Regions from separate parts of the Brevundimonas sp. Br13 genome, predicted to be linked through region 1. Evidence: predicted binding sites of a transcription regulator. Region 1 holds the regulator's gene; the other holds the start of a gene.
The links. The regulator HrcA, encoded in region 1, represses chaperone genes, less so after heat shock. The targets are predictions, from matches to a motif close to GTTAGCANTCNNNNNNNNNGANTGCTAAC.

Region 1 (3,410 bases):
GGGTGGCCGGGCTCACCTGGATGCAGCGCTCGACCAGGCGCGACGCCGCCGCCTCGCCGATATCCGCTCGGCATGCGGTCTGGGCTGCGAGGCCTCGTTCAGCGCCCGTATCAGGCTGATCCGAAGACGCCGGACCCGTAACCGCCTCTGCTGCGGTCTGCGCCCCCGAACCGGGGGCCGCAGCGGGCGCGGTCCTGTCCTCCCCGGACTGGCAGGCGGCGACCGCGAGGACGGCCGACAGGGCGAAACAGGCGGACAGGAAAGGGCGCATCGACATCTCCGGGCTGAGGGTCATAGCCACGATGACCCGCCTGTTGAACGCGCGAAACCCCTTAAGAGCGCACCGCCTCCAGCGCGGCCTTCTGCAGGGCGAACAGTTCGGCGCAGCCGGTCTCGGCCAGGGCGAACAGACGGTCGAACTCGGCGCGGGTGAAGCCGCGCTTTTCGCCCGTGGCCTGGATTTCGACGATCTGGCCCGAACCGGTCAGGACGAAGTTGGAATCGGCCTCGGCCTCGGAATCCTCTTCATAGTCCAGGTCCAGCACCGGAACCCCGTCGCAGACGCCGCAGGAGACGGCGGCCACTTGGTCCAGGATCGGGTCGGCCTTCAGCACGCCTTCGTCGCGCAGATAGTTCAGGGCCGAGGCCATGGCGACCCAGGCGCCGGTGATGGCGGCGGTGCGGGTGCCGCCGTCGGCCTGGATGACGTCGCAGTCCAGCACCACCTGACGCTCGCCCAGCGCCTTCAGATCGACGACGGCGCGCAAGCTGCGGCCGATCAGACGCTGGATCTCCTGGGTGCGGCCCGTCTGTTTGCCGGCGGCGGCCTCGCGGCGGCCGCGGGTGTGGGTGGCGCGGGGCAGCATGCCGTATTCGGCCGTGACCCAGCCCTGGCCCTTGCCGCGCATCCAGCCGGGGATGGTCTCCTCGACCGAGGCCGTCACCAGAACCTTGGTATGGCCGAAGCTGATCAGGCACGAGCCCTCGGCGTAGCGATTGACGCCGGTCTCGATGGTCACGGGACGCAGCTGGGCGTCGGTGCGTTGCGAATGGCGCATGAGATGAGTCCTTGGAAGCTGGGGCGGCGGTGATTATCCTGAAAACGTGAGCCTGTATGCCCCCAAAACCCCGCCGTTCGACGGCGGTCCGGCGACGGGCCAGTCCCTGGCGGGGCTGGCGGGGCTGGACGCGCGGGCGCGGGACATCTTCCGGCGCATCGTCGAATCCTATCTGGAGACCGGCGAGCCGGTGGGGTCGCGCACCCTGTCGCTGGGCGGCATCGCCCTGTCGCCGGCCTCGATCCGCAATACGATGCAGGATCTGACCCTGGCCGGGCTTTTGGCCTCGCCCCACGCCTCGGCGGGGCGGATTCCCACCCATGCGGGTCTGCGCCTGTTTGTCGACGGCCTCTTGGAAATCGGCGACCTGACCAAGGAGGAGCGGCGCGAGATCGACGCCCGCCTGGCCGGCCGGGGCCGCAATTTCGAGGCCGCCCTGGACGAGGCGTCCAATCTGCTGTCGGGCCTGGCGGGGGGCGCAGGCGTGGTCTCCAGCCCGGTGCGCGACGCCGGGGTCAAACATGTTGAGTTCGTGGCGCTTGGCGGCGATCAGGCCCTGGCGGTCATCGTCGCCGACGATGGCACGGTGGAGAATCGGATCATGAGCCTGGCGGCGGGGGTCACCCCCTCGACCCTGGCGGAGGCCTCCAACTTCCTGAACGCCCGACTGCGCGGCCGGCCCTTCGCCGAGGCCAAGCGGGAAATGACCCAGGAGCTGGAGATCGCCCGGCGCGAGCTGGACCAGGCCGCCGCCCGGCTGGTCGAGGACGGTCTGGCCGCCTGGTCCGGCGGGCCGGACCGCGAGCGGGCCCTGATCGTGCGGGGTCGGGCCAATCTGCTGCAGGACGGCGAGGGCCTGGCCGATCTGGAGCGGGTGCGGGTCCTGTTCGACGACCTGGAGCAGAAGGAACAGCTGATCGGCCTGCTGGACGGGGTGGATGCGGCGCAGGGGGTGCGGATTTTCATCGGCGCTGAAACCCGTCTGTTTTCACTTTCGGGTTCCGCCGTGATCGCGGCGCCCTATATGAGCGGCCGACAGCGGGTTCTGGGCGCCATAGGCGTCATAGGACCGGCGCGACTGAACTACGCCCGTGTCATTCCGTTGGTGGACTATACCGCCCGGGTGCTGGGCCGAATGCTGGACGGGAAAGAAACGTGAGCGACAAACCCCAGAACGACGATTTCAACGAACTGGACGCCGACATGGCCCAGGCCAACGCCGAACACGGGCTGGACGCCGATCCCTCGGACAATCTGGCGCCGCTGGACGCCGTGATCGCCGAGCGGGACGAGTGGAAGGACCGCGCCCTGCGCGTCGCCGCCGAGATGGAGAATCTGAAGCGCCGTTCAGAGGCCCAGCAGAACGACGCCCGCGCCTACGCCATCCAGCGCTTCGCCAAGGATCTGCTGGGCGTGGCCGACAATCTGGAGCGCGCCCTGATGGCCGCGCCCAAGGAGGCCGAGGGCGCCACGGCCGGTCTGGTGACGGGTCTGGAAATGACGCAGAAGGCCCTGCTGCAGGCGTTCGAGACCAACGGTCTGAAGCGGGTCGCGCCCGAGGCCGGCGAGGCCTTCAACCCCCATCTGCACCAGGCCATGATTGAACAGCCGTCGGACACGGTGCCGGGCGGAGCCGTGGTCCAGACCATGCAGTCCGGTTTCGAACTGTTCGGCCGCACGATCCGCCCGGCCATGGTGGTGGTGGCCGCCAAGGGATCGGGCGCCCAGCCGTCAAACCCCTATGGCGGCGGCGGCGGCGAACCCCAGACTCACGCCTTCGACGGCAAGGCTTGATCACCGCCCTCCTCTGAGGGGGTTTGTGCTAGTGAATAGTGCTGGTGAGCGGCAGGTGAGCGAGGCGTTCGGCACGACGTTCGAGGCCGCACAATTCTCGCTCACCTTCACCAGCGCCGACACCCCCTCAGAACCGGCGTCGCCAGCCCCCGATCAGGGCGAACTCGGGCGCGGCGTCGGCGGTGTGGCGCGGCTCGCGGCTGGCCACGGCTTGCAGCGACAGGCTGGAGCCGTCCCTCAGACTGCGTTCGCCGCCCAGGATGAAGTCGATCTGACGCCCGCTGGGCGCCGCCGAGAAGCGGCGACGCGAATAGGTCAGGGGGTCGAAATAATCGACCGGCACGTCCGCCAGCCAGGCCGAGAAGGTCCCCCGCTCCATCCGGAGCGGCTGTGAGACGGTGAAGCTGATCCGATCGCACAGGGCGGTGCAACCCGTCAGCAGGGCCAGCCGCCAGTTGGAGCTGATCGCCGCCCCGTCCGTCGACAGGAAACGGCCTTCGGTCTCGGTGGCGCCCACGCCGACCTCGCCGAGCAGGGCCAGACCCGGTCGCAGGGCCC
Region 2 (3,410 bases), 120 kb from region 1:
CGGCAAGCTGGCGCGCGAGGGTCGGTTCGACTGCCTGCTGATCGAATCCACCGGGATATCCGAACCCATGCCGGTCGCCGCCACCTTCGACTTTCGCGACGAGGACGGTTTCAGCCTGTCGGACCTGGCCCGGATCGACACCATGGTGACGGTGGTGGACGCCTTCAACTTCCACCGCGACTATCCCTCGACCGACCGGCTGAAGACTCGCGGCGAACATCTGGGCGAGGACGACGAACGCACGATCGCCAATCTGCTGATCGACCAGATCGAGTTCGCCGACGTCATCGTGCTGAACAAGTGCGATCTGCTCGATGCGACCCAACTCGGGACGCTGAAGGCGATGATGGCCCAGTTCAATCCGCGCGCCCGGATCATCCAGGCAGTGCGCGGCGCCGTGCCCCTGGATCAGGTCGTCGGCACGGGCCTGTTCGACATGGAAAGGGCGGAACAGGCGGCCGGCTGGTCCCAGGCCCTGCGCGGCGAGGTGACGCCCGAGACCGAGGAATACGGCGTCTCAACCTTCGTCTACAGGGCGCGCAGACCCTTTCATCCCCGACGCTTCTACGACCTGCTGCAGCGCGAATGGCCCGGCGTCTGGCGCTCCAAGGGCTTCTTCTGGCTGGCCAGCCGGATGGACTATGTCGGTTCCTGGAGCCAGGCCGGGGCCGTGACCGAACATGAATGGGGCGGACTGTGGTGGGCTTCGGCGCCGCGCGAGCGCTGGCCCGACGACAACGCCGAATGGCTGAAGGCGATCGAGGCCGTCTGGCGACAACCCTATGGCGACCGTCGTCAGGAGATCGTCCTGATCGGCAAGGACATGAACCGCGATCTGCTGACCTCCCTGTTCGACGCCGCCCTTTTGAGCCGGTTCGAGATGGAACGCGGACCCAAGGGCTGGGCCAGGCTGGAGGATCCCTTCCCGCATTGGGACCCGCGTCGGGACGCGGCATGACAAAAGGGGCGTCTTGATAAGGCGCCCCTTCTGAATTTCACGTCCGCAGTCTACCAGCGGCGATCGTAGCGATAGTCGCGGCGCTCGTCGCGCCGGTCATAGCGCTGGTCGCGGCGCCAGTCGCGATAATCACGGCGCTGCTCCCAGCGCGGGTCGCGGCTGTTGATGCCGTGCTCGCGTTCCCAGTGGCCCTGGTTCCGGTAGCATTGGCCGCCGCGATAATAGCCGCAGTCCGATCCGCGATTGGACGAGGCTACCGCGCCCAAGGCCGCGCCGGCCAAGGTGCCGCCCGCAATATAGGTTCCGTCGCCATTGCCGTAGACGGCGCCCGCCAGTCCGCCGACGGCGGCGCCGATCAGGGCGTTGCGGGCGGTGTCGTCGCGGTCACGCGACTGGGCCGAAGCCGGGGCGGCGGTCAAGGCCAGGGCGGCGGCGGGGGCGACAACGGCGGCGGTGATTTTCAACAGCTTGGACATGGTCCGTCTCCTCTGAATCGCCTCGCGTCTTCCGGGGATCGCGAGCGTTGAGGTGGTTTTAGCGCGCGCCGTTTGAACGGGTTCGGAGGCCGTGGTTCATCGCGCGTTCATCCGTCGCGGAAGTTTCACACGCGGCGGCGCTTGACGCCCCGCCGCCCTCTGACTAACTCCCGCTCGCGTTAGCACTCTCCGTGGTCGGCTGCTAAAACGGCGGTCGCGGAGAGGCTGACCCATTGTTCAAATCGCCCCATTCGGGGGATCAAGGGAGACAACCGATGGCGTTTCGTCCGCTCGGCGACCGCGTGCTGGTCAAGCGCGTTGAAGAAGAATCCAAGACCAAGGGCGGGATCATCATCCCCGACACCGCCAAGGAAAAGCCCCAGGAAGGCGAAGTCGTCGCCGTCGGCCCCGGCGCCCGCGACGACTCGGGCAAGGTCAACGCCCTGGAGCTGAAGGCCGGCGACCGCATCCTGTTCGGCAAGTGGTCGGGCACGGAAGTGAAGATCGACGGCGAAGACCTGATCATCATGAAAGAGTCGGACGTGCTTGGAGTGCTGAGCTAAGGCTCAGCCCTCAGTGGCGAGTGATCAGTGGCGAGTGGCGAGCAGGTTTCCGGACGAAACCGCCGCCGTCGCCCCAATCTCAGATCCTCGCCACTCGCCACTAACCACTCGCCACTCACACAAAAGGAGCTGCCCGCATGGCCGCTAAAATCGTACAGTTCAACACCGACGCGCGCGACAAGATGCTGCGCGGCGTCAACGTCCTCGCCAACGCCGTCAAGGTGACCCTGGGTCCGAAGGGTCGCAACGTCGTGATCCAGAAGTCCTTCGGCGCCCCGCGCTCGACCAAGGACGGCGTCTCGGTCGCCAAGGAAATCGAGCTGGAAGACGCCTTCGAGAACATGGGCGCCCAGATGATCCGCGAAGTCGCTTCGAAGACGAACGACAAGGCGGGCGACGGCACCACCACCGCGACCGTTCTGGCTCAAGCCATCGTGCAAGAGGGCCTCAAGGCCGTCGCCGCCGGCATGAACCCGATGGATCTGAAGCGCGGCATCGACAAGGCCGTCGGCCTGGTCCTGGAAGAGGTCAAGACCAACTCCAAGCCCGTTTCCAACAACTCGGAAATCGCCCAGGTCGGCACCATTTCGGCCAACGGCGACTCCGAAATCGGCGAGCTGATCGCCCAGGCCATGGCCAAGGTCGGCAATGAAGGCGTGATCACCGTCGAGGAAGCCAAGACCGCCGACACCACCGTCGACGTCGTCGAAGGCATGCAGTTCGACCGCGGCTATCTGAGCCCCTACTTCATCACCAACGCCGACAAGATGGAGGCCGTTCTCGAAGAGCCGCTGATCCTGCTGTTCGAGAAGAAGCTGACCTCGCTGCAGGCCATGCTGCCGATCCTGGAAGCCGTGGTGCAGTCGGGCCGTCCGCTGCTGATCATCGCCGAGGACATCGAAGGCGAAGCCCTGGCCACCCTGGTGGTCAACAAGCTGCGCGGCGGCCTGCGCGTCGCCGCCGTCAAGGCGCCGGGCTTCGGCGACCGCCGCAAGGCCATGCTGGAAGACATCGCCATCCTGACGGGCGGCCAAGTCATCTCGGAAGACCTGGGCATCAAGCTGGAGAGCGTCACGCTCGACATGCTCGGCAAGGCCAAGAAGGTCTCGATCACCAAGGACGACACCACCATCGTCGAAGGCGTGGGTGAGAAGGCCGACATCGAAGCCCGCGTGGCCCAGATCAAGCGCCAGATCGAAGACACCACCTCCGACTACGACAAGGAAAAGCTGCAGGAACGTCTGGCCAAGCTGGCCGGCGGCGTCGCGGTTCTCCGCGTCGGCGGCTCGACCGAAGTCGAAGTGAAGGAAAAGAAGGACCGCGTCGACGACGCCCTGAACGCCACCCGCGCTGCGGCTGACGAAGGCATCGTTCCCGGCGGCGGCATCGCCCTGTTGAAGGCCTCCAAGATCC

Region 2: the regulator HrcA is predicted to act here: its motif matches at 1,613-1,641, upstream of groES (co-chaperone GroES).

Annotation. Positions count from the first base shown of each region.
Region 1 covers NZ_AP044008.1:683,752-687,161, reverse strand. The annotation lists gene ACZ5M6_RS03315 (hypothetical protein) at 1-271, opposite strand, end outside; gene rph (ribonuclease PH) at 333-1,058, opposite strand; gene hrcA (heat-inducible transcriptional repressor HrcA) at 1,165-2,217, shown strand; gene grpE (nucleotide exchange factor GrpE) at 2,214-2,852, shown strand; gene ACZ5M6_RS03295 (S8 family peptidase) at 2,980-3,410, opposite strand, start outside.
Region 2 covers NZ_AP044008.1:563,816-567,225, forward strand. The annotation lists gene zigA (zinc metallochaperone GTPase ZigA) at 1-958, shown strand, start outside; gene ACZ5M6_RS02765 (hypothetical protein) at 1,009-1,434, opposite strand; gene groES (co-chaperone GroES) at 1,710-1,997, shown strand; gene groL (chaperonin GroEL) at 2,135-3,410, shown strand, end outside.